3 regions of the Nitratireductor sp. PBL-C9 genome follow, and region 2 is predicted to be linked to each of the others. Evidence: riboswitches for the same ligand, from Rfam matches in the RefSeq annotation. Region 2 holds a riboswitch; each other region holds the start of a gene.

Region 1 (9,982 bases), on a different contig from region 2:
GTGGTCACGACGCGTTCAAGATCGAGATAGTCGTAGCGCAGTGCGATGTTCAGCTCGTCGAGAACGACAAGACCGATGGTCGGATCGGCCATCAGTTCCTCGGCCTTTCCCCACGCCCGCTCGGCGGCGGCGATGTCGCGCTGGAGATCCTGTGTTTCCCAGGTGAAGCCCTCGCCCATCGTGTGCCAGGAGACCTGATCGCCAAAGGCGGCGAAGGCATCCTTCTCACCGCAATGCCATGCGCCCTTGATGAACTGCACGACACCGACGCGGCGGCCATGGCCGAGCATGCGCAGCGCAAGACCGAAGGCGGCGGTGGACTTGCCCTTGCCCGGCCCCGTATTGACGATCAGAAGCCCCTTTTCGACCGTCTTGTCGCGCACCTCGGCATCCTGAACGGCCTTGCGTTTGGCCATTTTTGCCTTGTGGCGCCCGGCTTCGTTTGCGTCGATCTCTCGCATGTCACTTCACTTTCATGGGCAGGCCGGCAACCACCAGCGTGACGCTGTCGGCAGCGGCGGCGACTTTCTGGTTCAGGAACCCCGCCTCATCGCGGAAACGGCGTCCGAGCGGGGTTTCCGGCACGATGCCGAAGCCGACTTCATTGGAAACGAGAACCGTGGTTCCCTCTCTTGCGGCAAGAGCTGCAAGCAGTCGCTCGGCGGCAGGTTTTAGCTCATGGTCGTTGAGAATGAGATTGCTGAGCCACAGGGTGAGGCAATCGACCAGAACCGTTTCGCGGGCCGGCAGGGTTTGAAGCATGCCCGGCAGGTCGAGCGGGGCGTCGTGCGTCTGCCACGCCCCCTCTACTTCCCCCGGCCCCGCCAATGCCCCTTTGCGCCGCGCGCGGTGAATGGCGATGCGCTCGCGCATTTCGTCATCGAAGGCCTGGGCCGTGGCGATGTAGTGCCAGGGCGCGGGCGCGGCTTCGATCAGCGTTTCGGCATGGCGGCTCTTGCCGGAGCGCGCGCCGCCCAGAACGAAATGAAGTGAACGCATCGTCAGATCCGCCGGCTCAGCCGACAAGCTGTCCGGCAAGGAAGGTTACGCCGACACCGACAATGGCGGCGCCAGCAAGCCGGGGCTGCATGGCCTCAACCGCCCAGCCGCGCGAGCGGACGAGAAAATAGACGCCAAGCGCGATGGCGCTCTGTATTGCGGCAAGGCCTGCGAGATAGGCGATGAGCGGCGTCTGCTCGCTGCCGACAATGGCTTCGCCGAAGGCATAGCCATGGAACACGCCGACCACCAGGAACAGGGCGAAGACAAGCATGTGGCTCTCTACGGCCCGACCGCGCGCCAGAAGCCAGCCGCCAGCAAGAACGCTTGCCGCGATGACGATTTCGGCTGCCGGAAGATCGAGCAGCATCAGATGCAGGCCGACGCCGACAAGCGAGCCGGCAACAAAGAGAAGCGGCGCGAAAAGGCTCATGCCGGCGACGGCGGCAAACAGGCCGGCAGCGAGGATGAAGGCCAGATGATCAAGCCCGATCACGGGATGGGCGAGCCCTGAGACCAGCCCTTCGTAAAGGGTCGTGGGCGTCTGCCCGTCCATGGCGTGATGGGCGTGGGCGCTGGTTGCGAAGAGCGATGCAAATGCGAATGCGGAAAAAGTGCGCAGGAAACGCGTGTTCATGTCCGGTCCTTTCCCCTCCACCCGAGGGTTACGGTGTTTCTTTCAGGCCGTCGGCAGGTTTCCTGGCTCACGGGTCGATGCGCTTTCCAGCCTTCCCAAGGCATCATGCCTCAGTGGCGATCAGGAAAACGCTCTCCGCTTACAGTTGCGGGGGCAGCCGTGGTCTTGGCGCGATTGCGCCGCACCACGTTCCCTCTGGGTCCGCTTCAGCGGAACCGACAGCGGGCGGAGCATACAAGAATCGCCACGCCCCGCAAACGCTTTGTTGCCCGCATTGACAGACGTGGCGGGCGAGCCGTAAATGCGCAGCAGACGGTCCTTCTCCCGCAATGGAGAGGGCTAAGAGGGAATGCGGTGCGGGCCTTGCCCAATGCCGCAGCTGTCCCCGCAACTGTAAGCGGAGAGCGCACCTGACACGCCACTGGGGTTTGCCCTGGGAAGGCTGGAGAGCGCATCGACCCGTGAGCCAGGAAACCTGCCGTCTGCGAATGAAATCCTGACCGCCTGGCGGGTGTCCCGGGCAAGGAGTGTGCATTGTGACTGCTGACAGCGCCGCTGCGCGCCTTCTCCCGACCATTCATGGTGTCTCTGCCAGTACGCGGCCGCAAAAGGCCCGTGCGCCCCTCACCCGCGTCTTATCGTTCTCCACACTCCATCACCTGAAGGATATCCCATGACCACGAGTTTCGACCGGGTTCCCTGCACCGTCGTGACCGGCTTTCTCGGTGCCGGCAAGACGACGCTGATCCGCAATGTTCTGGAAGGCGCGCATGGCAAGCGGCTGGCGATCATCGTCAATGAGTTCGGCGATGCCGGCATCGATGGCGAGGTGCTGAAAAGCTGCAGGCTGGACAATTGCCCCGAGGAAAACGTTCTCGAACTCGCCAATGGCTGCATCTGCTGCACGGTTGCCGATGATTTCGTGCCGGCGCTCGACCAGATCCTCGCACGTGAGCCGAAGGTCGATCACATCCTGATCGAGACGTCCGGTCTGGCGCTGCCAAAGCCGCTGGTGCAGGCCTTTCAGTGGCCGGCAATCAAGAACCGTGTGACGGTCGATGGCGTGATTGCCGTGGTGGACGGGCCGGCACTTGCCGACGGTCAGGTTGCTGCGGACATGGACGCGCTGGATGCACAGCGCGCAGCCGACGATTCGCTCGACCATGATGATCCGATCGAAGAAGTGTTCGACGACCAGGTGGCCTGCGCTGACCTGATCGTTCTGTCGAAGAACGATCTTCTGGATGACGAAGCCGCCGGGCGCGCCCGCGCGCGGATTGCGGGACATCTGTCGCGCAATGTGCAGATCGTGCCGAGCGCGCATGGCAAGGTGGACCCTGCCCTGCTGCTGGGTCTCGGGCTTGCCGTCGAGGACGACATCGAGAACCGCAAGACGCATCACGACGATGCGCATGACCACGAGCACGACGATTTCGATACATTCGTTGTCGATCTGCCATCGGTTCTGCGGCCCGAAGATCTGGAAGCACGTGTCAATGCGGCGGTGGAGACCGGCGAGGTTCTGCGCCTCAAGGGCTTTGCGCATGTGAAGGGCAAGCCCATGCGCCTGCAGGTGCAGGCAGTCGGTCCGCGCGTGTCGCACCATTACGACCGCCCGTGGAAGGCCGGCGAAGCCGCCGAGACGCGGCTTGTCGTGATCGGCCTCAAGGGCATCGACCGCGCGCGTATCGAAAGCCTTCTCTCGGCCTGATCCGATGCACATCCTCGCCACCACCAGTGCCTCACTCGACGATCTGATCGAGCCTGTCGATCTGCAGCAGTCGCCGGCGGACATGGTGGCGCTGTCGTTCACCGACAGCGATCTGGCGGGGATCGCCTCTGCATGGCAGGCGCAGCGCGAGGCCCTGCCCGCGCTGCGCCTCGCCGCACTGCGCGACCTGAGACACCCCATGTCGGTCGATCTGTGGATCGACAACACGGCAGCGCATGCGCGCGTCATTCTGGTGCGGGTGCTGGGCGGCTATGAGTGGTGGCGCTATGGCTGCGACCGGCTTTCAGCACTGGCCCGGCAAAAGGGCATCGCGCTGGCGCTGCTTCCCGGCGAATGCCATCAGGACGACCCGCGCCTTGCCGAGCGCTCCACCGTTTCGCCGGAAGCGCGCGCGGCGCTGCTCGCCTGCTTCCGCGAAGGCGGACCGGACAATATGCGCGCGCTGACCATGCAGCTGGCGCGCCTCGCCGGGCGGGACATCGAAGCGCCCGAGGCGGAACCAGTGGCCAAGGCCGGCTTCTATGCACCGGGTCATGGCATTGTTGAGCCATCCTTCTTCCCGGCCAGTGCGAATGCCGACAGGCCTGTCGTGCCGATCCTCTTTTATCGCTCCATGCTGCTGGCAAGCGATGTTGCGCCCATCGACGCGCTGGTGGAGGCGCTTGAGGAACAGGGGCTGTGTGCGGTTCCCCTTTTCGTTTCCAGCCTGCGTGACCCGGTTGCCGCCGATCTCGTGCGCAACGCCGTGGAGGCGTTGAAGCCGCAGGCGCTCATCACCGCGACGGCCTTTTCGAGCGGCGCGGAGCCCGGCGAAAAAACGCTGTTCGACCGCTTTGGCGTGCCGGTTTTTCAGGTGGTCACCGCCACCACGCGGCGCGAAGCGTGGCAGGAAGGGCAGCGCGGTCTCGCGCCTGCGGACCTCGCCATGCATGTGGTGCTGCCGGAACTCGATGGCCGGCTGATGGCCGGCGCGATTTCCTTCAAGGATGAGGCGGCGCTGGATGAAGGGCTTTTCTTTGGCGTTCAGCGCAACCGGCCCGAACCCGCGCGCATCCGGCAGGTTGCGGCGAGGATCGCCGCCTTTCTGAAGCTCGGTGGCACTCCGGTGGCTGAGCGCCGCATTGTCGTTCTCATCCCGGACTATCCAAGCGCGCCCGGCCGCACCGGCTATGCGGTGGGGCTCGACGTGCCATCGAGCGTGCTCGCCATGCTGCATGACCTTGATGAAGCGGGTTATGCGGTTTCTGGTGTTCCGGAGACCCCAAGGGCGCTGATGCAGCAGCTTGAAGAGCCGTCGGAAGCGCTTTCGCTGGATGAATACCGGTGCGCTTTTGATGCGCTGCCCGAAGAGGCGCGCGAAACGCTGTTCGCCACCTGGGGACCGGCGGAAGACGATGCGGAAGATGGCGTCTTTCCGTTCCGCGCGGCGCGGTTCGGCAATGTCACCGTGGCGCTTGCGCCGGATCGCGGGCGCTCGGCAGACCGACGCGTGGACTATCATGACCCGACGCTTGCACCGCGCCATGCGCTGGTCGCCTTCGGCCACTGGATGCGGGAGGGGCTCGATGCCCATGCGCTGATCCATGTGGGTGCGCATGGCACGCTGGAATGGCTGCCGGGCAAGACCGTGGCGCTGACGGAAACCTGCTTTCCGGAGATCGTGGCTGGTGCGCTGCCGGTGGTCTATCCCTTCATCGTCAGCAATCCGGGTGAAGCGGCGCAGGCCAAGCGCCGGATCGGCGCTGTGACGCTTGGGCATCTGACGCCGCCACTGGCGGGCGCAGGGCTCTCGCAGGACCAGCAGGAACTGGAACGGCTGGTGGACGAATATGCGCAGGCCGACGGGCTGGACCGCCGCCGCCGCGACCGGCTGGCGCAGCTGATCGTGGAAACCGCCGAGCGCACCGGTCTGACCCGTGATGCCGGCGTTGAGGACACGGGCGACACGGATGCGGCGCTGATGCAGATCGATGCCTGGCTCTGTGATCTGAAAGATTTCGCCATCAAGGACGGGCTGCACATCTATGGCCGGGGCAGCGGCATGGATGAAGGGCCTGAACGCAGCGCCTGCGCGGAGAGCGAAAAGCGCGCGCTTCTGGCCGCACTCGATGCCCGACACATCGCGCCCGGCCCCTCCGGCGCGCCGGCGCGGGGGCGTACCGATGTGTTGCCGACCGGCCGCAACATCTTCACCGCCGATCCGCGCACCCTGCCGACGCCGACCGCAACCGCACTGGGCAGGATGGCGGCGGATGAGGCCGTGCGCGGCTATCTGCAGGAGCATGGCGACTGGCCGCGCTCGCTCGTCATCGACCTGTGGGGCAGCGCCAGCCTGCGCACTGGCGGCGAGGAGATCGCACAGGGGCTGGCGCTGATGGGGTGCCAGCCGCAATGGGATCAGGCGACGGGGCGCGTGACGGGCATTGAAGTGCTGCCGCCGGCCAGCCTTGGTCGCCCGCGTATTGACGTGACGTGGCGCATCTCAGGCCTGTTTCGCGACATGTTCCCGACCCAGATCGCGTTGCTCGACACTGCGGTTGCCGCCGTGGCCGCGCGCGACGAAGACGAGAGCGAAAACCCGCTTGCCGCTGCTGCGCGCGTGGCCGGCAAGGCTCCGGCGCGTATTTTCGGTTCCGCGCCGGGCACCTATGGCGCGGGACCGGAAGAAAAGCTGGCGCGCGGAGACTGGCAGGAACGCGCCGAACTCGGGCAGGCCTATCTGGACGCCGGCGCGTTTGCCTTCGGCGGCGCGGAGGGCGAAGGCCGGCGGGAAGACGGCGCGTTTGCGCGGCAGGTGGCGGATGCCGACATGCTCATCCATACGGGCGACGATGCCGGGCGGGACATTCTCGAAGGCTCGGCGGATGTGGCCTTTATCGGCGGGTTCGCGGCGGCGGTGGAAGCGCTGGGCGGCAAAGCCGATCTGGTGGTGCTCGACACAACCGATCCGGAGCGCCCGCGCGCCCGCTCGCTGGCGCAGGCCATTGCCCGCACCGTGCGCGCCCGTGCGGTCAATCCGCGCTTCATCGAAGGGCAGTTGCGCCACGGCCCGCGCGGCGCGGCGGAACTGACGGAAACGGTCGACCGGCTGATCGGCTTCGCCGAGACTACGGATGCGGTTTCAGGCAGCCTGATCGATGCCGTGTTCGATGCCTATCTCGGCGATGAGCGTGTGCGCGATTTCCTGCTTGCAGAGAACCCGGCGGCGGCCCGGGCGATGGCGGAACGGTTTCACGCTGCGCGCAGGCGCGGCCTCTGGCACCCGCAGCGCAACTCTGTCGATGACGATCTGGCGGCACTACTCGCGGAGGCGACGGCATGACGATGCGGCGCGGCGCATGCCCCACACTCTCCGCCCCCATGAAGACCGGCGACGGGCTGCTCGCGCGGATTGCGCCGGCCCATGGCGCGCTGACGCCTGAAAAACTTGCGGGCATCGCGCGGGCCGCGCGCCGCCATGGCAACGGAATTCTGGAAGTGACCGCGCGTGGAAAGTTGCAGATCCGGGGCCTGACCGCTGAGAGCACGCCTTTGCTCGGGGCGGAAATCAACGCGCTCGATCTTGGGGCCGTGGATGGCTTCGCGGTGGAGACGGGAGCGCTTGATGGTCTGGCGCAGGATGCGCTGGGTGACCCGATGGCGCTTGCCCGGCGGATCGATGAGTATGCGTCCGCGCACTGCCTTGCCCCGCGCCTTGCGCCCAAGGTCTCGGTCACGGTCGATGGTGGCGGGACGCTGCATCTTGACGCTATCGGAGCCGACATCAAGCTTGTGGCGCTGGGAGACGGTCTCTGGCAGATCGGTGTCGGCGGCAATGGCGCGACGGCGGGCTGGTTAGGCCAGGGCGATGAGCAGGCGGTGGGCGCTGCAGCGCTTGCGGTTCTTGATCTGCTGGCGCAGACCGGCGGACGCGCGCGTAATTTTTCGCAGGCGAAGAGAGAGGCGCTCCGGGCCGGGCTTGAGCCAGCCGTTCAATATGCCGCACGGGCTGACAGCGCACCGGTTGGCCAGTTTACGCTGAAAGACGGGGATAGCGCGATCGGGATCGCCCTGCCCTTCGGTCAGATCGCTGCGGAGGCGCTGGTCGCGCTTTGCGAGGCCGCCTCGGATGCCAGGGAAATACGCCTTGCGCCGCGCAGCGGCCTGCTGCTGATCGGGCTTGATGAGCCCCGGCAGGATGCGCTGTCGCGGGCGGCCGAGGCTCTTGGCTTTGTCACGGACGGGCATGATCCGCGTCTTTCCATAGCGGCCTGCGCCGGTGCGCCGGCCTGTGCCTCGGCGCGGTTCGACGCCAAGGCGCTTGCCGCCGAGGCGGCGGAAGCCGGTCTGCCGGACGGTTCGTTTCGTCTACACCTCTCGGCCTGCGAAAAATGTTGCGCCCAGCCCGCCGGGGCTGCGGTGAACCTGATCGCGGCCGAGGGTTGCTGCACCCTTTCCTCCATTGGCGCGGAGCCTTCCGAACGCCTTCGCACCTTTCTCATCGAGCGCGGCGAGAAGCTGCGTGCTGCCCTTCTTCGAAAGACAGGCTGAATGCAAGAAACCGAGTACATACGCGACGGCAACGCCATTTATGAAAAGTCGTTCGCGATCATACGCGCCGAGGCCGATCTCGCGCGCTTCAGTGCGGAAGAGGCCGATGTCGCCATCCGCATGATCCATGCCTGCGGGCTTGTCGAGGCGGCGGAGCATTTCGTCTTTTCCGAAGGGTTCGTTGCGGCAGGTCGCGCGGCGCTGAAAGCCGGCGCGCCGATCCTGTGCGATGCGGAGATGGTGGCGCGGGGTGTGACCCGCACGCGGCTGCCCGCCGACAATGAGGTGATCTGCACCCTGCGCGATGCGCGCACGCCGGAGCTTGCGCGGGAGATCGGAAACACGCGTTCCGCCGCTGCGCTGGAACTGTGGCGCGAACACATGGAAGGAGCGGTGATCGCCATTGGCAATGCGCCGACCGCACTCTTCTACCTGCTCGACATGCTGCGCGCCGGTGCGCCGAAGCCTGCCGCCATCATCGGCATGCCGGTCGGTTTCGTGGGCGCGATGGAATCCAAGGACGCGCTCGCCGAGAGCGGGCTTGGCATTCCCTTTGCCATCGTGCGCGGCCGCATGGGCGGCAGCGCCATGACGGCGGCGGCGATCAACGCACTTGCGAGGGCGGGACTGTGAGCGGAACCCTGATTGGCGTCGGCACCGGACCCGGCGATCCCGAACTCATCACCGTTAAGGCGTTGAAGGCGCTGGAGCGGGCGGACGTGGTGGCGCATTTCGCAAAGCGCGGACGCCGGGGCAATGCCCGCAAGATCGTCGACGACCTCCTGCCGGAGGCGGCGGTGGAGCTGCCGCTGGAATATCCGGTCACGACCGAAATCGACAAGAACGACCCGCGCTACATCGAAGCCATCACCGGCTTTTACGAGGAGTCGGCGCGCGCGGTGGAAGTGCATTTGAAAGCGGGCCGAACGGTTGCGGTTCTGAGCGAGGGCGATCCGCTGTTCTACGGCTCCTACATGCACCTGCATGTGCGGCTTGCCGCGCTCTACCCGACGGAGGTGATCCCCGGCATCACGGCCATGTCCGGCTGCTGGTCGCAGGCGGGCATCGCGATCGTTCAGGGCGACGACATCTTGACCGTCCTGCCCGGCACGCTCGATGAAGACGAGCTTCTGCGCCGTGTGAACGACACGGAAGCCTTCGTCATCATGAAGGTGGGGCGCAATCTGCCGAAAATCCGCCGGGCGCTGGCGCGGGCCGGCAGGCTCGTCGGCGCGGTCTATGTGGAACGCGGCACGATGGACAATACCAGTATGACGCCGCTTGCGGACAAGGCTGACGACACCGCCCCCTATTTCTCGCTCGTGCTCGGACCGGGCTGGCAGGCCAGGCCGCAGGAGGGCGCGGCATGAGCGGGCGTCTCGTCGTCATCGGCACCGGCCCCGGAAAACCGGCACAGACAACGCCGGAGGCGCGCGCAGCCATTGCGGCGGCAAGCGATTTCTTTGGCTACGGTCCCTATCTCGACCGGCTTGAACTGAATGACGGCCAGACCCGTCACGCCTCCGACAACCGGGAAGAGCTGGCCCGCGCCAAGGCGGCGCTCACCATGGCCGCTGAAGGCAGGCATGTGGCCGTGGTTTCGGGCGGGGATGCTGGTGTTTTCGCCATGGCGGCGGCCGTGTGCGAGGCCATCGAGCAAGGGCCGCAGGAATGGCGTGCGCTCGATCTGGAGATCGTGCCGGGGCTGACGGCCATGCTTGCGGTGGCCGCCCGCGTGGGCGCGCCGCTCGGTCATGATTTCTGCGCCATATCGCTTTCGGACAATCTGAAACCCTGGGAACTGATCGAAACGCGGCTTGCGGCTGCCGCCGGTGCGGGCTTTGTGATCGCGCTCTACAATCCGATCAGCCGCGCCCGGCCCTGGCAGCTTGGCCGCGCCTTTGAACTGTTGAGCGGCATTCTCCCGGCCTCCACGCCTGTCGTGTTCGGCCGCGCCGCAGGCCGGCCCGACGAGCGCATGGCGATTGTTCCGTTGAATGAGGCGCGTGGCGAGATGGCCGACATGGCCACCTGCGTCATCATCGGTTCGCCCGAAACGCGGATGATCGAGCGCCCCGGCAAAC
Region 2 (9,982 bases):
CGCCAAGCGAAAAATCACGCCCCAGCGCCTTTCCTTCCTCAAGACGGATGCCGCCAATGGCCATCAGGTAATCGACCTCGGCCTGGGCGAAGCCATTGGGCGTCTTGTAGGCGGCGATGCCGAACTCGTTGAGCCCGCCGGGCTTGGGCCGCGCCTCAAGGATCGTCACGTCATGACCATGCATGGCCAGACGGTGCGCACAGGCAAGGCCTGCGGGCCCTGCCCCGACAATGGCAACGCTCTTGCCGGTTGGAGCAGCGCGTTCATAGAACTGCGCGTCAGCCTCCATGGCCGCGTCCGTGGCATAGCGCTGGAGCCTGCCGATCTGGACCGGCTTGCCCTCTGCCTCCTCACGCACGCAGGCCTCCTCGCAGAGGGTCTCTGTGGGACAGACGCGGGCGCACATGCCGCCCAGAATGTTCTGGTCGAAGATCGTTCTGGCCGAACCCAACGGATTGTCCGTCGCGATCTGCCGGATGAACATGGGTATGTCGATCGATGTCGGACACGCCGTGGTGCACGGCGCATCGAAGCAGAAGTAGCACCTGTCCGCCTCGACGGCCGCCTCATGGCGGTCGAGCGGTGGATGCAGGTCGGCGAAGTTCTTTTCGTATTCCTCACCGGAAAGGCGGCCGGCGGCGATGCCGTCCGCGTAGAGACCATCAGCCATTCCGTATTCCCCTTTTATTATTGGGGAAAGGCTAGCGCAGTTTCTTTTTTTTATCAATCGGTCAAATTTTTGGCCCCGCCGCATCCTCTTGAATTAAAACATGAATTTCTTATTCATATTTACAAGCCGCGGATATCAAACAAAAAACGCCGCCCGGCAAGGGCGGCGTTTGCGATGCGGACGGCCCTGCAATGGCCGATCAGAAGACCTCGATGGAACTGATGTCGTCGTTGTAAATGTCGCGCAGTCGGCGGGTGTCGCGACGGATGGTTTCACACCAGCCGCCAAAATTGCGCCGCTCGCAGACACGCGCCTCGGCACCGCCCTCAAGCGTCACCGAGGAGATGCGGTTGTTCCATTCGCGCGGCAGGCGCGCCGTGCCGTCACCGGCATCGAAACAGATGCTCGCGCCCCGGAAATCGACACGCTCGTAGAAACAGGCGCGGCGGACCCGGTCGTAGCTGCCCTCGTCGCCCGGCCGGCGGCGATAGACCCGGAAGGACGAAACCGTGTCGCCCCGGCGCAGAGAAGGCACATCACGGGTGAGGAGATCGCAGCGACCGGCATAGTCGATCCTTGAGCAAATCTCGACGGAGGTGCGCTCGCCAACGCGGATCGAGGCCACGCGGCCATCCCAATTGCGATCCATCACGCGCGCATCGTCGCCAATGCCGGCGCAGAGACGGCGGCCCTGAAAGTTCGGACGGTCGTAAAAGCATACATTGCGCGGGGTCGGCCGGCGGTCGCCGTCGAAACGGTCATCATTGTCGAAGGCGGTGTCGTCACGGCGGCGATCATCCAGCTCGCGCATGACGAAATCAAACAGTTTGAGCCCGAGCGTCGATCCGATATCGGAGATCGGGCGATCCCTGTAAGCCGGCCTTGTGTCGCGCAGATAGCGCGCGGAAACCCAGCCCGTGCGCCCCGCATAACCCACTTCGCACCATTCGTAACGATCAGTACAGCGCAGCGTCACCACGCGCGCGCCATTCGGAATGGTCAGAACCACGCGATAGCGCGTGCCGGGGCCTTCGCGCATGTTGAGATCGGTCGTGACCACTGCCTGAACATTCTGCTGCGCGCGCGCCGGAACCGACAGCACGGCCGCCAGGCCAAGAGCGGCGAACGCCATGAGAAGGAAGCGGAAGAACCCCGAGGGCATGCGAATCTCCTGTTGCAATCCGGTTAGTCGGCGCAAAGTGATGGAAAATCAGCCGCATATCCAGAAGTCATTGAACAAAACGATGATGTTGACGACAGGCGCAGACAGGGCGCGCGGCGCAAACGCCACGGCCCGCCCTCCGGCCGGGCGCGCCGATCAATCCGATGGCGCGTCGAAGCTGATGACCGGCTCCATGCCCGCAAGCGTTGCATCATCCAGCCAGCACAGGCTGAAATGGCCATTGCCCAGATCCTTCAGCGGCGGCACCTCGCGCTCGCACTTCCCGCCCGGAACCTGATCCTTGTAGCGGCAGCGCGTCTGGAACGGGCAGCCCGAGGGCGGGTTCATGGCTGAGGGTATGTCCCCTTCCAGAACGATGTGCTTCTTGCGCACCGAGGTATCGGCGATGGGGATCGCGGAAAGAAGCGCCTCCGTATAGGGGTGGTAGGGCGGCGCGAATATCTGGTCGGTCGTGCCCTGCTCGACAATGTGGCCGAGATACATGACCACCACCCGGTCGGCGAGATAGCGCACGACCGAGAGATCGTGGCTGATGAACAGCATGGTCGTCTTGTTCTTGCGCTGGATATCCATCAGCAGCTCGGTCACCGCCGCCTGCACCGAAACATCGAGCGCGGAGACCGGCTCGTCTGCCACAACAACCTTTGCATTTCCGGCAAAGGCCCGGGCGACGCCTATGCGCTGCTTCTGACCGCCCGAAAGCTGGCGTGGCATGCGCTCGGCGAAGGCGCGCGGCAGCTTGACCAGGTCGAGCAGCTCCAGCATGCGCTGCTTTCGGTCGGCCAGCGTCTTCCCGATGTTGAATTTTTCCAGCGTGCGGATGATCTGCGAGCCGACGGAATGGCTCGGATTGAGCGTGTCGAACGGGTTCTGGAACACCATCTGGATGCTGGCGACCGTGCCGGTGGAGCGGTCTTCGACCGGCGTCGCCTGGATCGGTTCATTGCCGAGCATCACCCTGCCATCGGTCGCCGTTTCAAGCCCCAGAAGCACCTTGGCGAGCGTCGACTTTCCGCAGCCGGATTCGCCAACGATGGCCACCGTCTCGGACTCGCGCGCCTCGAAGCTGATCTGCTCGTTGGCCTTCACCGTCTTGGTGTCGCCACCGCCGAAAATGCTGTTTGCGGCAACGTGATAGTACTTTTTGAGATTCTCGATCCGCAGCATGGGAGCGCCGGGCGCGACGGGCTCCTGCTCCACAAGCGCCCCCTCCGGCAGTGCCTTCCAGTCGATATCGTCGAAACGCACGCAGCGCGAACGGTGCTGCTCATGCCCCTCGATCGCGCGCATGGGAATATCGCCGGCATCGCACAGGCCCGCCTTGAAGTGCTGGCAGCGTGGGCCGAAATTACAGCCATCAGGACGCTCATGCGGCAGCGGCAACTGGCCGGGGATGGCGATCAGCGGCCGGGCGTTCTTGTCTGCGCCGGGCAACGGGATCGAGCGGAACAGGCCCTGTGTATAGGGGTGCCTCATGCGGTCGAAGACATCCTCGACGCGGCCCGTTTCCACCGCCTCGCCGGAATACATGACGGTGACGCGGTCGCAGGTTTCCAGGATCAGGCCCAGATTGTGCGACACGAAGATCATCGACGTGCCGTATTTCTTGCCGAGCCCCTTCACCAGTTCCACGATGCCCGCCTCGACCGTGACATCGAGCGCGGTGGTCGGCTCATCCAGAAGAAGCAGTGCCGGCTTTGACAGAAGCGCCATGGCGATGACGATGCGCTGTTGCTGGCCGCCTGAAAGCTGGTGCGGGAACGAGCGCATGATGCGCTCCGGGTCCGGCAGGCGAACGGCCTCCACCATCTCCAGGGCGCGGTTCCAGGCTTCATCCTTCGACACACGGTCATGGATGATTGGCACTTCCATGAGCTGTTTGCCGATCTTCATGGCCGGGTTCAGGCTCGCCATCGGCTCCTGATAGATCATGGCGATCTCGTTGCCGCGGATCTGGCGCAACTCCTCCTCGCTCATCCCGGCCATGTCCCGCCCCTTGAAGCGGATGCGGCCGCCGACGATCTGCCCCACATTGGAGAGATCGCGCATGATGCCGAGCGCCACGGTGGACTTGCCGCAGCCGGATTCGCCGACAATGCCCATGGCCTCGCCCGGCATGACCCTGCAGGAAAAATCCATCACCGCCGGTATCTCACCGGCCCGCGTGAAGAAGGAGATGGACAGGTTCTCGATCTCGAGGATCGGTTCGTCAGCATTCACGCTGCGCGTCGTGCTGATGGCTTCGTTCATGGCGTCGCTTTCAGTGTTCATCCACTCAATCCTTCAGCGATTGCTCACGCAGCGCATCGGCGAGCAGGTTCAGCCCCAGAACGAAGGACATGAGGGCGAAAACGGGCGGAAGCGCAGGATGCACATAGGCGCGCAGAAGGCGGCTCGATTCCTTGATGCCGGTGCCCCAGTCGGGACTTTCGGGCGCAAGACCGAGGCCGAAATAGCCAAGCGTGCCGAGCAGAATGGTTGTGTAGCCGATGCGCAGGCACACATCGACAATGAGCGGCCCGCGCGCATTGGGCAGCACTTCCCAGAGCATGATGTACCAGGGCGTTTCACCCCGCGTCTGGGCGGCGGCCACATAGTCCCGCGTCTTGATGTCCATGACGAGGCCCCGCACGATGCGGAAAACGCCGGGCGATGAAGCAAACACCACCGCAACGAAGATGTTGAGCTGGTTGGAGCTGATCGAGATGATGCCGAGCGGATCGGCGTCGAAGACGAGGCCGACATAGATCCAGCCGCCGATCAGAAGCGTCAGCGCGAGCTGGATGGCCAGCAATTGCGGGCGGCTGCGATAGCGCGTCCAGAACAACGTCACGAAAAAGATGATCGGGAATATGAAGAAGGTGCCCGCCATCCATTGCGGGATCGGTGTTTCGCGGATGCCCGGCGTGACCAGCAGATAGAAGAGCAGGATGACCGGGAAGGCCAGCACCAGATTGGCGAGGAACGACAGGAGACTGTCGATGCGCCCGCCATAATAGCCGGCGGGCAGACCAAGCGTGGTGCCCACCATCAGCGCAAACAGCGTGGCCGCCGGGGCGATGATCAGCACGATCTGGCTGCCATAGACCATGCGTGAAAAGACGTCACGCGCGAGCCTGTCGCCACCGAAGAGGAAAGCCTGTCCCGTCTCCGGCTCGATGGCGCCGGGCAGCACGTTCTTCATGATCGGGAACTGCGCCAGCGGGTCGAAGGGGGCGACCGTGCCGGCGAAGATTGCGGTGAACAGCCAGAAGCAGCAGATCATGACGCCGGTAATGCCAACGCCCGTGTCGAAAAGCTGGCCGTAGAGGCCGAGCCGGCTGCGAAAGCGCAGGCTTAAAACCAGAATGATCGCCAGCGCCACCCAGACCGGCCAGAAGCGCGCCAGAACGCCAAGAATGATGCCGAAAGTTCCAAGATAATCCACTTGCATCGCGCGTCCTCCCTACTGCACGCGGATGCGCGGATTGAGATAGGCATAGCCGACATCGGAAATGAGCTGCGTCGACAAAACCACGAAAACCGAGACCAGAGAGCAGCCGAGCAACAGGTCGATGTCGTTGTTGCTCGCCGCCTCCACCAGCGTGAAGCCAAACCCCTGATAACGGAACATCACCTCGACGATGACAACGCCGGTCAAAAGCCAGGGGAACTGGAGCATGATGACCGTGAACGGTGCGATCAGCGCATTGCGCAGCGCGTGTTTGAGCACGACGGTGCGGAAGCCGAGCCCCTTGAGGCGCGCCGTGCGGATGTATTGCTGCGTCATCACCTCGACCATCGAGGCCCGCGTCATGCGCGCGATATAGCCGATGCCGTAGATCGCCATGGTCATGACCGGCAGGGTGAAATTGTAGAACGAAATGCCCTGCCGCGTGGCAGTGGCGGCGGAGCCGTTGAGCCAGCCGAGCCAGGAAGCGAAGATGACGGCGAAGATCACGCCCGACACATATTCGGGCGTCGCCGTGGTGGCGATGGAGGCGACCGAAAGGGTGCGGTCAGTGCGGCTGCCCTCCCGCATTCCGGCCAGAACGCCGATCAGAAGCGCCACGGGCACCATCACCACCATCACCCAGAACATGAGGATGCCGGTGGCGCCCAGTGCCGGAAAGAGTTTTTCGGCCACCGGCACCTTGAACTTGGTGGAGCAGCCGAAATCACCCTGCAGAATGCCGCCGTAATAGGGTTCGGCGGGTTCGTCGCAATAGGAAAACCGTGGCGTGGCGACGCCCGTTTCGGGGTCGATGTTGGGCTGTTTCTGGACGACGCCGAGCCATTGGCCATAGCGCACAAAGAAATTCTGCCGGTAGCCGTTCTTCTCAAGCCAGCTTTCAAGCTCTTCAGCCGAGGAGCGCATGTCGAGCTGGCTGATCGCTAGCTTCTTGAGATTGGGCTCCAGATTGACCAGAAAGAACACGACAAGGGTCAGGCACAGCATCGTCAATGCCATGACGCCCATACGTCTCAGAATAAATCCAAGCACGGTTTCCCCTTCCCCCGTTTACGGAGGTTGTTGTTGGTTGCCTGCGCAAATGGGGGCCCGTGCGGCCCCCTGTTCCGGGTCTCAGCCCTCGTCGAGCCAGACCTTTTCCAGGTCGATCTCGAAGGTCTGGTGCATGCCGTGGTTCATCACGGTCTCCACGGAGTGATTGTAGAGTTTGCGCCAATAGGGCTGGATGATGATGCCGGAGCCCTGAAGGATCTCTTCGATCTGCTTCATCACCTCGCGGCGGCTGTCGGGGTCCGGAATGGCCAGCGCCTGTTCGATCAGCTTGTCGAGTTCGGGATTGGAATAGGCGGACTCGTTCCACGCCTCGCCGGTGCGATAAGCGAGCGCGACCACCTGAATGCCGAGCGGACGCATGTTCCAGTTGGTCATGGACAGCGGGTATTTCGTCCAGTCGTTCCAGAAGGTCGAACCCGGCAGAACGGTGCGCTTGACCTTGAAACCCGCCTCGCGAAGCTGTGCGGCAATGGCGTCGCCGGTATTCTTGTGCCAGTCCTCGTCGACCGAGATCAGCTCGTGCTCATGCTCCATCTGGCCGGCCTCTTCCATCAGCGCCTTGGCCGCGTCCACATTGCGCTCGATCTTGGGCAGTTCCGCATATTCGGGATGGATCGGGCAAACATGGTGGTTCTCGGCCACCTCACCGGCATTGTCGTAGCCAAGCGCCAGAACTGTGGCGTTGTCCACGGCCATCTGCAGCGCGCGGCGCACCCGCTCATCGTCATACGGCTTGTTGTTGACATTGGTGCGGGCCACAATCGTCGTTGCCGTGGTGACCTCGGACTTGACCAGGCCAATGGCGTCGAGAATGTCCACGAAATCGGCGGTGGTCTCGTAATTGGTGTGGATCTCGCCGGATTCAAAGGCGCTTACCATGGCCGATGGATCGGTGCCGTAATCGATGAACTCGATGCCATCGAGATAGGCCTCGCCGCCCCACCACTTGCCGTCTTCGCGCTTCTTCAGTTCGACGCGGTTGCCCACTTCGTATGAAACGAGTTCGAAGGGACCGGTGCCGATGGGATTGGCGATGAAATCACGGCCCGTCTCATCAAAGCTCGGATGCACGATCAGGCCCGGATAGTCGGCCATGCCGGGAATGATGGAAATGTCAGGGGCTGACAGGTTGAGCTTCACCGTCATGTCGTCGACCTTCTCGATCGCGCCTTCGCGCGCCTTCTTGGTCTCCGGATCGATGAGTGCAGCCATGCGGGCGGGCATGGAGTTGCCCTCCACCGTCTGATCGCACCAGCGGTTGAAGTTGTAGATCACATCGTCTGCGGTAAAGGCGTCGCCATTGTTCCAGGTCACGCCCGGACGCACGTGGAGAATGTACTCGGTGGCGTCTTCGTTGACCTCCCAGCTCTCCAGAAGCCGGCCCTCAAAGGTGAAGTCGCGCGTGTATTTCACCAGCGGTTCAAGCGTCTGGCGCATGGCGTTTGCGATCTCGGACCAGTCGGCCGTGCGCGGGTCTTTCGGATCCTTGATGAACATGGCCACACGCAGCGTGCCGCCCATCTTGGGCTCCTGAGCGAGCGCATGTGTGGGCGCGGCAAGGCCGAGCATGCCGTAGGCGGCGGCTGTCGATGCGCCGAGTGCGCTTGCGAGCGCCAGGAACTCACGTCTGTCCATTTTTCCGACGCGCGCTTCGTTCGCCATTTCGGCGACGCGGGCTGGCACTTTCTCGCCATTGCTCTTGAAAAACGTCATCGACGCACTCCCATTTCTTGCCGTTATCAGTTTGTGTTCAGCATTTCCCATCGCGCCAGCGATGTCAAAAAACGACCGGGGCCAATGGTAAGTTTTGCAGGTTTTTCGACCGTTGAAATGACGAGTTTGCGACAAATGAGCCGCAAAACTGACAAATAGAGCCGATTTCGCAACAATTTCCGAAACCTGTACTGACAATACCCGCCACCTGCACCGTTATGGGTGGAACAGCCGTCCCACAGGCCGCAATTGACGCTGCCGGAGCCAGTTGGTAAGCGAATTTTGTTCGCTTGAGGTGCTCCGGCAGGCACTCGCATGCCGGGGAAAAGGGAACACGGAACGGCCCTGCATGATCAGGCCGCAGCCGTGGCTGCTCCCGCAACTGTGAGCGCCGAGGCTCCTCCTATGCCACTGGGTGCAATGCCCCGGGAAGGCGAGGAAGCCGATGAAGCGCGAGCCAGGAAACCTGCCTTGAGCCGTCACCGACCGGATGCGGGACGCTTCCGGGGCTGTGGATCTCGCAGTGGTGACGAAATGTCATCGCTGGCGGGGGACAGATTCAGACAGCCATCGCTCTCCAGCAAAAGAAGCAGCATTCTCATGGAGAGCACGCATGCCATCCAGACGTTATCGCACCCGGCTCCTGCTCAGCGCTTCGGCGTTGCTGACGGGCCTTTCAGCCACCATGGCGGGCGCAGAAGACTATGTGCTTGAAAAACTGGTCATCACGCCCAACCGCACACCGGCAGAGGCATCCACCGTGGGGTCGACGGTGAACGTGGTGGGTCGTGAAGAGATCGAGGAACAGTCCCTGCCGCTGGCCGTCGAGTATCTCGACCTGCTGCCGGGTGTGAGCCTCTCATCGCCGGGTGGCGTTGGCGCAGAGGGCAGCCTTTCGATCCGCGGCGCGCCGCGCCGCTATGTGAAGACGCTCTATAACGGCATCGACATTTCCGATCCGACCAGCCCGCAGGTGCAGACGTCCTACCAGTATCTTCTGTCGGGCGGCCTGCAGAGCATCGAAGTGCTGAAGGGATCGCAGAGCACGCTTTACGGCTCCGATGCGATTGCCGGCGTGATCAGCCTGTCGACGCTGGGCGACATCGAACCGGGCATCGCCCATATCATTCAGGGCGAAGGCGGCTCGCACGGCACGGTCGGCGGCTCCTACGGTTTCAGGGCGGCGAACGAACAGTCGAAACTCTCCATCAACGCAACCGGCTACCGCACCGACGGCATTTCGGCTGCGGCTACGGGCACGGAGCGCGATGGCTATGAGAACGTCACCTTCGACGTGAATGCCGAGCATGCATTTTCCGACGTGTTCTCCGTATTCGGCTCGGCGCTCTACATCGACGCGGAAGCCGAGTTCGACAATCAGGGCTTCGGCACCATTCTGCCGAGCGACAATCTGACGGCGACCAACCACAGCAAACAGCTGGCCGGCCGCGCCGGCTTCAATCTCGACCTGATGGACGGCCGCTTCCGCAACACGGTTTCCGTGCAGGCCTTCGACCTGGAACGCTCCATCACCGGCACCGCGTTCGACGGCTCTTATGACGGTCGCCGCTACAAGGCCGATTATCTGGGCGCATTCGACGTCAATGAATGGCTGACGGTTCAGGGTGGCGCGGATTACGAACGTCAGAGCGCAGTCTTTCCCGCCGGCATGTTCAACCCCCAGATCGATTCCGATTTCTGGATCGCAGGCGTCTGGGGCGAGGCCATTGCCACGCCGGTTGAAAACCTGACGCTGACAGCCGGCCTCAGGCAGGACGAGCACAGCGAATTCGGCGGGCACACCACATACCGGGCAACCGCCTCCTATCTCATCGATGCGACCGGAACGCGTCTGCACGGCTCGGTGGGAACCGGCTTCCGTGCACCCAGCCTCAACGAGCTTTTCGGTCCG
Region 3 (9,982 bases), on a different contig from region 2:
TCAGTTGCTCAATGAGCGTCTGCATTTCCGCCAGCTTGGCCTGTGCATGACGCTCTTCCTCGCTGCCCGGCGACTGCATCAAAAGCTCGCGCAGCACCGAAAGCGTGGGGTCGACTTCGCGCTTCTTGCGCTCCTCGGCGAGGGTGCGCAGAATCTGCCAGACATCGTCCGGCGTCGTGAAGTAATCGCGCCGGTCTCCTGGAATATGTTTCAGAAGAACGAGATTCCAAGCCTGTAGCTCGCGCAGACTCATCGAGACATTCGAGCGCGAAATGGAAAGCGCTTCGACAATGTCATCCGCGCAGAGCGGCTTCGATGAAGCATAGAGCAGTGCATAGATCTGCCCGACCGTGCGGTTGATGCCCCAGCGGCTGCCCATTTCTCCAAAGTGCAGCACGAAGGACTGCAAAAGTGGCGGGAGGTTCATGATGAACACACCTGACATTGATTTCAGTAATTTCTGAAATTTGTGTAGAACCCTGCCGTTCCGAACGCAAGCCTGCCGCACACGGTGCGCCGTTATGCAGCAGGGGCTGCGCGCCCATTGCCGTCACGCTTTCATAGCGCGCCGACATGTCGGCTGGACGTCAGCTTTTGACCGGAAAGGAAAACTCAGCGCTCTATGCGCGTCGGCACCCTGAACCGCGCCACGAGACGCAGGCCTAGAACGGACATGACGAAGAGCATCCAGACCGGGTCTGTGCGGCGGAAGAAGAAGCTCTCCAGAAACGCGTTGAACAGGCTGAACGTCACGATCATCATGAAGAGATCGGCGAGAAAGATGTTCTCGCGATAGGGCGGGGTGCGCGCAAAGTCGCGCAACGGCACGAAGAGAAAGGTGATGATGGCGGTGCAGAGCGCCAGAAGCCCCATGCCAAGCGCCATGTCGACATAGCCATTGTGCCCGTGAACCGTGCCGCGAATGTCCCACGACCGATCAAATGGATGGTCGGAGGAAAACACGGTCTGCGTGAGCCAGAAGTTCTCGAAGCCGTAGCCGAACAATGGCTTCTTCGCGATCATGTCTCCGGCATAATCCCAGATGGGCGTGCGGCCGGTATAGGTGAGATCCGGCGCGAGCGTTGCCGCAAGATCCTTCACCGGCCCGATATAGACAATGCCGAGCGTGGCCACGGCAAGCGTTGCCACCGCCGCGATCACCAGAACCGGCACCAGCGAGCGCAGCCCGAAGAGACCGGGCAGCGCCACCAGCATACCGGCCAGCGGCACCGTGGCCGTGGTGGTCTTGGAGCCGGTGTGGAAGACGAAGATCATCGCCAGAACGGCAATCGCCCCGCCAGACCAGCGCCAGCCGCGCCGCCACAGATAGAGCCCGGCGAAGGAGAGGCCGGCCATGACCGGACCGGCAATGTTCTTGTGCGTGAAGACGCCGCGCCACAGGCCCGCATGCTGCGCTTCGACATCATAGGCCTGGTGAACCGCGACATCGCGCAGGGCGACGACCCCGAAATAGGAAAGCCCGAGGATCACGAAACCGGCGAAGACAAGCACGCGCGAAAATGCATCCGCATCGCGCGGCAGCGTCAGAATGGCCGCCACGGTCAGGATGCCGATGAGGGAGAACGCCACGGTGCGCATCGTGTCGGTGGGCACCGGCGTGTTGAGCGTGGCAATGGCGAGGAAGCCAAGCAGAAGAAGCCACCACGGGCTCAGGAGCGCCACCAGCACCCGCCGGTCAACGAGCATCAGCAGCGAGGCCAGCGCCACCGCGCCAAGCCCGCCAAAGCCAAGCTGATTGACGATGTCGCCGCCGCTGCCGCTCAGCTGCGGCCCGGATGGCTGGAACGGGCGGAAGGAAATCATCAGAATGGTGAGGAGCACCGCCGCAATGACCGTGGAGGGCTGCCCCGTCGCAACCATCCGCGTGATGAAGGAGGGCTTCTTCCGGCTGGCCTCCGCGCGGTGCGCGCCTGCACTGTAATCATCCGCCCCGTAGGGCCCTGAATATGTGCTGCTCATGGCCTACCCGCGCCCGCTGCCGCGCGACCCCTGGGAGGTCACGGCTGCCAATCGGGAAAGTTCGGGGTTGCTCGCCATACCGGGATCAGAACCTGTTGCGCTTGCCCCATAAAGCGCGACGCCGCTTAAGGCTGCGTTAATTATGATCCACGCCGTTTGCGCCTATGGGAGGCGCGGCGGATGGCATCACCCACACCGTGCCCGTTTCGGGATGCCGCCCTATTGTCGCGTCGATCCGGTAGACCCGCTTCAGAAGCGCCGGTGTGAGCACCGCGTCCGGCGTGCCCGCTGCAACCAGCCTGCCATGATCCAGAACGCACAGCCGGTCGCAGAACATGGCCGCCAGATTGAGATCGTGCAGCGCGGCAACCACAGTGGTGCCCAGCCCGCGCATGAAACGCAGGAGCTGGAGCTGGTGGTGAATGTCGAGATGGTTCGTCGGCTCATCAAGAACGAGAAGCCGTGGCTGCTGCACCAGCGCACGCGCGACGAGCACGCGCTGCCGCTCGCCGCCCGACAGCGTGCGGAACGCGCGCTCCTGCATCGCCGTCAGCCCCAAGAGTTCGAGCCCCGCCGCGATCAGCGCGTGATCATGCGCCGTGTCTGCCTCCAGAAGCCGCTTGTGTGCGGAGCGCCCCATGGCCACCACATCGCGCACGGTCAGCGGAAATTCCGCCGGCATGTCCTGCAGCACCGCGCCCACATTGCGCGCCACCCACTCGGTCGGCTGCCGCCAGGCATCCTCGCCATCGACGAAAACCGAGCCGGACGACGGCCGGTTGATGCGATAGATTGTGCGCAGAAGGCTCGATTTTCCGGCGCCGTTCGGCCCCAGAAGACCGACCATCTCGCCCTTGCCCACGCTGATCGACACATCATCGACCAGCACCCTGTCGCCCGCGCGAAACGTGACCGAGCGCAGGTCGAGCGTTCCCGGTTCCATGCTCATCGCGCACCGCCAAGCGCGCGCGCATCGCGCCGCAGCAGCCAGATGAAGAACGGCCCGCCCACCAGCGCGGTGACGATGCCCACCGGCAGCTCCAGCGGCGCGATGACCGTGCGCGCCACGAGGTCCGCGCCAATGGTGAAGCTCGCCCCCAGAAGCGCCACCGCCGGCAATGCGCGGCGATGATCCGCGCCGACAAGGAAACGCACGATGTGCGGCATGATGAGCCCGACAAAGCCGATCACACCGGACACCGCCACGGTGATGCCGGTGAGCGCTGCCGCCAGCACGAACATGCTCTGGCGAAAGCGCTGCACATTGAGGCCGAGCGCCACAGCGCTTTCGTCTCCGGCCATCAGCAGGTTCAGCCGGCGCGCCTGCACCAGCATCACGCCAAGCCCGAGCGCAAGGGCGGCAAGCGGTATGGGAATGAGCTTCCATTGCGCCGTACCGAAACCGCCCAGCGTCCAGAACAGGACGCGGGAAGCAAGCTGCGGGTCCGGCGATGTCAGCACGATCAGGCTCGTCAGCGCGCTCAGAATGGCGCTCATCGCCACGCCCGCGAGCACAAGCCGTGTCGGGGTCATCTGGCCGCCGGTGCGCGCCACCCAGAACACGACAAACAGCGTGACGAGCCCGCCCAGAAAGGCCGAAATATGCAGCGTGAACGCGCCAAATCCCAGAAGCCCCCAGCGCATCACCACCACAGCACCGGTGGCCGCACCGGACGAAACGCCCAGAATGCCCGGCCCCGCCAGTGGGTTGCGAACGATGGACTGGATCGTCATGCCCGTCACGCCAAGGCTCGCCCCGACAAGAGCCGCAAGGAAGACGCGCGGCATGCGCGTCTGAACGACGATGGTTTCGTAAGCCGTGCGCCAGTCCGGTTCGACAAGCCCGTCGCCGAACACGAGATTGGCGAGAATGGCGAGCGCCGTGCCGCCGGGGATATGCACCGAGCCAAGCATCAGCCCGGCAAGAGAAACGCCGAGAAGCAGCGCAACCATGAAGACGATGACCAGCGCATAGCCGGTAACGCCACGCCGCGACGCCCCACCCTCAAGACCATGCTGCACGGCCCCGCCCCGCGCGGGCGGCGCGGACTGGAGAATGGCGATCAGCGCTTCATGGCTGTTCGCCTTTTCCTCTCTGGAGGCCGGTGCATGCATCGTTAGAAACCGTATCTAAGCCGGCTACTTTTCGATCCGGTCGGGATGGAATGCCCGTGCGAGCTTTTCCACCGCATCGATGGAGCTCGGCCCCGGCTGTCCCCAGACGGAATCGATGGTGACGAATTTCTCGCCCGCAATGCCGGGCACATTCTCCACCGTCGGGTTGGCCTTCAGGATCTCGATGCGCGCCTGGCCCAGTTCGCCGGCCGGATCGCCAACCACCTGGCCACCGGCCGTGCCTGAATAATAGACAACGATGTATTCAGGCGCGCGTTCGGCGATCTGCTCCCAGGAGACCTGGCCATAGCGGTTTGCCACATCGCCAAAGATGTTCGCCCCGCCGGCCCGCTCAACCACATGCGAAAGCATGGTGTTTCCGAGCACGGCGCGCGGTGCGGATTCGCCGCCATTGAAGATGAACACCGGCATGGCCTCAACGCCATCGAGCTTTGCTTCCACCTCGGAAAGGCGCTCCTCGATGTCGGCGATCAAAGCCTCGCCGCGCTCGCGCACGCCGAAGATTGCCGACATGGAGCGGATTTCCGCATAAAGCTCGTCGAAACCGAACTTGCCGAGATTGCAGCCCTCGGTGTTGAGGCGGGTTTTCATGCCCAGATCGTGAAGCTGATCGCGCGTGTGGCGGCTTTCGCTGAACCCGTCCGGATAACCGGCATAGACGAAATCGGCCTCCGCCTCGATGAGCTGTTCGGTAGTGGCGACCAGCGGTGAAAGCACGGGAACCGTGTTGTACGCCGCCTCGTATTGGGGGCTGATTTTGAGGTTCGCCATATAGGAGGTCCCGGCCATGCGGTCTTCCAGACCGAGCGCCAGCATCATCTCCGTGGCGTTGTTGCTCAGCGTCACCGCCCGCGCCGGCGGCGCTTCATAGGTGGTGGTGTAGCCGCAATTCTCATCCGTATAGGGAAAGTCCGCCTCATCGGCAAAGGCGGGCGCAGACACCAGAACGAAACCTGCGACCGCAAGCCCGCGCAGACCGATTAATCGCGACATCAATTCACTCCTTCTATGGCCGGCATGCCGCCGGCGCTTTCAACTGGGGATGGGGGTTGTTCTGGCTGGCCGAGCGCTGGCATGACCTCCGCTGCAAACAGTTCCATGCCGGCGAGCGCCACATCGTTGGCGATCAGGCCGTTGGCGCTGAACAGGCAGCGAATGCTGTTCGCGCCGGTCTCCGCCGAGAGCGCGCGCAATTGTGCAAGGCAATCCTCGGGCGTTCCCGCGATGGTGAAATCCGCCAGCATGGCGGCGCGATCACGCAGCGCAGGCGGCTGCATTCCACGCTCCAGCGCCCGTGCCGCGCGCCGTGCATTGAGCTTTTCCAGAAGCGCATCGACCCGCTCCATGGCCTCCGCCCGGGTCGGCGCGATCATCACGTAACGCGACAGCGATGAAGCAACGAGCGGCGCGCGCGATCCACCATGGCGATCAAGTGCTGCATGAAACACGGGCAATTGCCGCGCTTCATTGGGTTCGAGGCTCAGGAGAAGCGGAAAACCGTTCCTGGCGGCGATGTCGACCGTCTCTTCCGAGACGCCGGCGACATAGATCGGCGGATGCGGCTTTTGCACCGGCGGCGGCCCGACGGAGACGTTGGAAAAACGCCACGGCCCGCCATCCGCCGAACAATGTGGTTTCGTCCAGGCGTCGATCATGATCCTCAGCGCTTCGGCAAACCGCCTTGATGCGTCATCGCGCGAAATCTCGAGCGCGGTGAATGTGCCGGGCTCGGTGCCGCGCCCGATCCCCACATCCACGCGCCCGCCGCTCTGAAAATCGAGCTGCGCGATCTGCTCGGCAAGCAGCAGCGGATGATAGAGCGGCAAAACGAGGATCGACGTGCCGAACCGCAGCCTCTCCGTCCGCGCCAGAACCTCCGCGCCAAGCAGAAGCGTGGACGGATAGGGCAGCGTTTCGCGACCGAAATGAAATTCGTTGAACCAGACGCCGCCGAAACCAAGCGCGTCCGCCCGTTCGACAAGACGCATCAGCGCCCGGTGGTCGCCAAGCGCGCCTTCACGGGCAAAGCCTGCCAGATCAACGCGCATGGCGCGACCCGCCCGAATGCGGCGCACCACATTGGAACAATCGGCTCAGTTCGGCCTGCGCCGAAGGAAATCGGGAAACGGATCGGAGACGTGACGTCCCGATAGACGGACTCATTGCCGGCAAAGCGCCTGCATGCATTCTGGGCCTCCTGCCGGCGCACCTCGTCCGGCGTTCATGGTCTATGCATGAGGCAGGTCTCCTGACTCGCGGCTCGAACGTTCGGTCCGCCTTCCCGGCTTTCGCCAGTGGCATTGGAAAGAACTTGCCGCTTACAGTTGCGAGGGCAGTCCCGGAATTGGTCTGTCTGGCAGACCGCACCGGGTTCCCTTTTCATCCGCGAAAGGCGGAACCGCATGCGGCGGCGACCCTATCCGCGAAGGAACCGCGACGCAACCGCGAATGGCGTTTGCGCGAAAGAACGGCTCCCACACAAAAAGACACCCGCCGGATAGGCGGGTGCAAGTTGGGAAACACAACAATGTTGTGGGGAGAAATTTCGAGGATCGGACCGAAAAGCGGAAACCGGTTTTCGGTCCGATCCTCTATCAAGTGTTTCGATCGTCCTTTGTGCATCCGAACGAACGCGCGGCGATCTAACGCCTCCAGCGCACGAAATAGCGCTCGAGCAGTGTCACGAAACCGAACACCGAGAGACCCATCAGGCTGAGCAGAAGGATCTGCGCGAAAACACGGCCAACGCGCAGCTGACTTGCCGCGACACGGACCAGCTCGCCCAGGCCCTCGCCGCCGCCCATATACTCGCCGACGACAACGCCGATCACGCTCCACACTGCCGCCAGCTTGAGACCGGCGAAGATGTAGGGCGTCGCATAGGGCATCTGCAGCTTGATGAGCGTCTGCCAGCGGTTCGCCTCAAGAGATTTGAACAGCATCGACATGTTGCTGTCGGTTGCCGCCAGGCCCGCCGCCGTGTTGATCGTCACGGGGAAGAACGAGATGAACGCGGCCATCATGATCTTCGACTCGATGCCGAAGCCGAACCACGCCACGAACAGCGGCGCGAAGGCCACCTTCGGCATCGTGTTGATCGCCACCACATAGGGCATGATAGCCTTGCGCCCCAGCGTGGTCGCGCCGATGATCATGCCGAGCGTGAGGCCGATGGCCGAAGCCAGCAGAAAGCCGAAGACAACCTCGACCAGCGTGATCCATGTGGCATGGGCCACATAACCGCCGGTGAACAGATTGTTGAGCGTGAAGATGAGGTCCTGCAGAACCTGATAGGGCCCCGGCAGAACCAGCTGCGAGATGCCGCTATAGGTGACGGCCATGTGCCACACCGTGACAACGGCCGCACCGAACAGCAGCACGAGCAGCCATTGCGGCGTGCGCTCGATCAGCGTCTTGCGTTCATTTTCGGCAAGCGCGATCAGCACCTCGGGATCGACAGTTTCCTTGTCAGTCATGGCTGGCCCCCTCTCCGCTTCCGAACAACAGGTCGTGAATTTCGCGGACATATTCGTTGAAGCGGTTGCCGGTAATCATGTCGGGCGTACGCGGACGCGGCAGATCAATGTCGATGCGCTTGACGATCCGGCCCGGTCGCGGTGACATCACGAAGACGGAATCCGCCAGGAAGATCGCTTCCTGGATAGAGTGCGTAACGATGATGGCCGTGGCCTCGCGCGAACGACAGATCCGCTCGAACTCCACATTCATCTGCTCGCGCGTAAATTCATCCAGCGCGCCGAACGGTTCGTCCAGGAGCAGGATTTCCGGCTGGGTCACCAGCATCCGGCAAATGGCCGCGCGCTGCGCCATGCCGCCGGAAAGCTCTGCCGGCACTGCATTGGCAAACTCGGCAAGTCCCGCCATCTCGAGAAGTTGCGTTGCGCGTTCGCGCGCAGCATTCGCGGCATTCCGCCCCTCGCGGATTTCGATGGGCAGCAGCACGTTTTCCATCACGCTGCGCCACGGCAGAAGCGTGGGCTGCTGGAACATGATGCCGATATGCTCATTCGGCCCGGTCAGAGCCTCGCCTCTGAGCGTGATTTCTCCGCCCGTCGGCGGGATCAGGCCGGCAATCATCTTCAGAACAGTCGACTTGCCACACCCACTCGCACCGACGAGAGAGGCCATTTGGCCCCTCTCCAGCTCAAACGACACATCCTTGGCGGCATGGATGATGTCGGCTTGGCCTGATCGTGCGCGGCGGTAATGCTTGTTTACATTATCAAGACGAAGGATCGCGTCCCCGTCCGACCGCACATCATGCATCACTTGGCCTCCAGGTTTTCGACGAACTCATTGGTGTAGACGACCGACAGATCCTCGATCGCTGCATCAAGTTCGCCCGTGTCGAGCAGGCTCTTGTGCCATGCATTCCAGCCGCTCTCCGGCAGGTAGCCGAGCGTGTTGCCGCCGATGGGCGCATACTGCTGGTTCACGGTCTCGAGAAGAGCACGCGCATATTCACGGCGTTCCACTTCCTGCGGATTGTAGGTCTCGCCGTCTTCGAGAACGCCTTCCGGGTTCTCCATGCCCCATTTGGTTGCCTTGTGGATCGCCTTAGCGAAGCCGGCCACCATCTCCGGGTTGTCACGGTAGATCTCACCGCGAACAGCCAGACCGTTGCCGAACAGGTCGAGGCCCTCGGGCGTGAGGTCGATCACATCGACGCCACGGTCCTTCAGAACCGCGATACCGGTGAAGGATGCTGCAAAAGCGTGGATCGTGTCACGATCGAACGCCGTCACGGCCATGCCTTCCTGACCGATGGTCACGAACTTGTATTCGTCCGGCTCGACACCAACGGATGCAAGCGCGCTGCGGGCGAACGAAACCTCGGCGCCGTCGGCGGTGGACACGCCGATCTGCGTGCCACGCAGGCCTTCTGCGCTTTCGATGCCGTCATTGCGGTCACCGGCAAGCACGAACAGGCCGCGCGAGAACAGGTTGTAGAAGAATTTTACGTCAGCGCCGCGCGCAACGGCGTTCAGCACCGGGCCCGGTCCAGGTGCGCCGAATTCAGCGCGGCCAGCTTCCATGGCCTGAAGAACGGCACCCGATCCGTCCAGGCTCTTGATCGTGACCTCGAGGCCTTCTTCCTCGAAGAAACCGCGCTGCTGCGCAACGATCATCGGATACCAGGCCATCGCGGAAGAGCCCGGCAGAACCACCGTGACCTGCTTCAGCTCCTGGGCCATGGCGACCCCGCCGGTGATTGCGAGCGCGGCAGCCGCCACGCCCATGTGGCGCATCCAGCGCGATGCCTTCTGTGCCATTGTCTTGCAGTCGTTAAACATTCGGTCCTCCCTGTTTTGCCTACGACCAGTCAGATGCCGGGAGCACGGCTCCACGGCACTCGCCAAAGCCAATTGCCCGGAAACCCTCCCGTTCGCATCGGCCTTCGAGTACGATTTCATCTCCGTCCTGCAGAAAGCTGCGGCTCTCTCCATTGCCCAGATCCAGCGGCTCCGCGCCGCGGCGCGTCAGCTCGAGCATGCAACCCTGCGACCCCGGCTTTTCGCCGGAGATCGTGCCGCTGGCGATCATGTCGCCCGGCATCATCGGGCAGCCATTGGTCATGTGGTGCGTGATCATCTGTCCGAAGGTCCAGTAGAGCCCCGCCGCATTGGCGCGCGTCACGGTGAGCGGTTGATCGCCGCGCTCCCGCATCGCCGCGCTCTCAAGACGCACCGTCAGATCGATGTTCAGAGCGCCGCCCTCGGCCTCGTCCTGATCGGCGAGATAGTCGAGCAGCGGCGGATCGTCCGCCAGCCTCTCGCGCGCCGCCACCCGGAAAGGAGCCAGCGCTTCCATCGTCACCACCCAGGGCGAGATGGTCGTTAAAAAG

The links. Region 2 has a riboswitch for cobalamin ahead of ACRTG1_RS11740 (TonB-dependent receptor plug domain-containing protein). Riboswitches for the same ligand answer to the same signal wherever they lie in the genome.
Region 1: linked by a shared signal. The riboswitch ahead of cobW (cobalamin biosynthesis protein CobW) and the one ahead of ACRTG1_RS11740 (TonB-dependent receptor plug domain-containing protein) in region 2 are both predicted to bind cobalamin.
Region 3: linked by a shared signal. The riboswitch ahead of ACRTG1_RS03995 (LLM class flavin-dependent oxidoreductase) and the one ahead of ACRTG1_RS11740 (TonB-dependent receptor plug domain-containing protein) in region 2 are both predicted to bind cobalamin.

The regions. Positions count from the first base shown of each region.
Region 1 is NZ_JBPAXW010000001.1:787,421-797,402, forward strand. It holds gene cobO (cob(I)yrinic acid a,c-diamide adenosyltransferase) at 1-461, opposite strand, end outside; gene cobU (bifunctional adenosylcobinamide kinase/adenosylcobinamide-phosphate guanylyltransferase) at 463-999, opposite strand; gene ACRTG1_RS03700 (HupE/UreJ family protein) at 1,016-1,636, opposite strand; cobalamin riboswitch at 1,672-1,871, opposite strand; cobalamin riboswitch at 1,933-2,133, shown strand; gene cobW (cobalamin biosynthesis protein CobW) at 2,310-3,347, shown strand; gene cobN (cobaltochelatase subunit CobN) at 3,352-6,690, shown strand; gene cobG (precorrin-3B synthase) at 6,687-7,898, shown strand; gene ACRTG1_RS03720 (precorrin-8X methylmutase) at 7,899-8,531, shown strand; gene ACRTG1_RS03725 (precorrin-2 C(20)-methyltransferase) at 8,528-9,268, shown strand; gene ACRTG1_RS03730 (precorrin-3B C(17)-methyltransferase) at 9,265-9,982, shown strand, end outside.
Region 2 is NZ_JBPAXW010000004.1:382,763-392,744, forward strand. It holds gene ACRTG1_RS11710 (NAD(P)-dependent oxidoreductase) at 1-670, opposite strand, end outside; gene ACRTG1_RS11715 (peptidase inhibitor family I36 protein) at 870-1,832, opposite strand; gene ACRTG1_RS11720 (dipeptide ABC transporter ATP-binding protein) at 1,989-4,103, opposite strand; gene ACRTG1_RS11725 (ABC transporter permease) at 4,129-5,286, opposite strand; gene ACRTG1_RS11730 (ABC transporter permease) at 5,299-6,336, opposite strand; gene ACRTG1_RS11735 (ABC transporter substrate-binding protein) at 6,418-8,070, opposite strand; cobalamin riboswitch at 8,347-8,558, shown strand; gene ACRTG1_RS11740 (TonB-dependent receptor plug domain-containing protein) at 8,684-9,982, shown strand, end outside.
Region 3 is NZ_JBPAXW010000002.1:6,612-16,593, reverse strand. It holds gene ACRTG1_RS04020 (GbsR/MarR family transcriptional regulator) at 1-427, opposite strand, end outside; gene ACRTG1_RS04015 (O-antigen ligase family protein) at 613-1,980, opposite strand; gene ACRTG1_RS04010 (ABC transporter ATP-binding protein) at 2,117-2,929, opposite strand; gene ACRTG1_RS04005 (FecCD family ABC transporter permease) at 2,926-4,095, opposite strand; gene ACRTG1_RS04000 (ABC transporter substrate-binding protein) at 4,120-5,109, opposite strand; gene ACRTG1_RS03995 (LLM class flavin-dependent oxidoreductase) at 5,109-6,164, opposite strand; cobalamin riboswitch at 6,338-6,534, opposite strand; gene ACRTG1_RS03990 (ABC transporter permease) at 6,759-7,592, opposite strand; gene ACRTG1_RS03985 (ABC transporter ATP-binding protein) at 7,585-8,403, opposite strand; gene ACRTG1_RS03980 (ABC transporter substrate-binding protein) at 8,403-9,431, opposite strand; gene fahA (fumarylacetoacetase) at 9,451-9,982, opposite strand, start outside.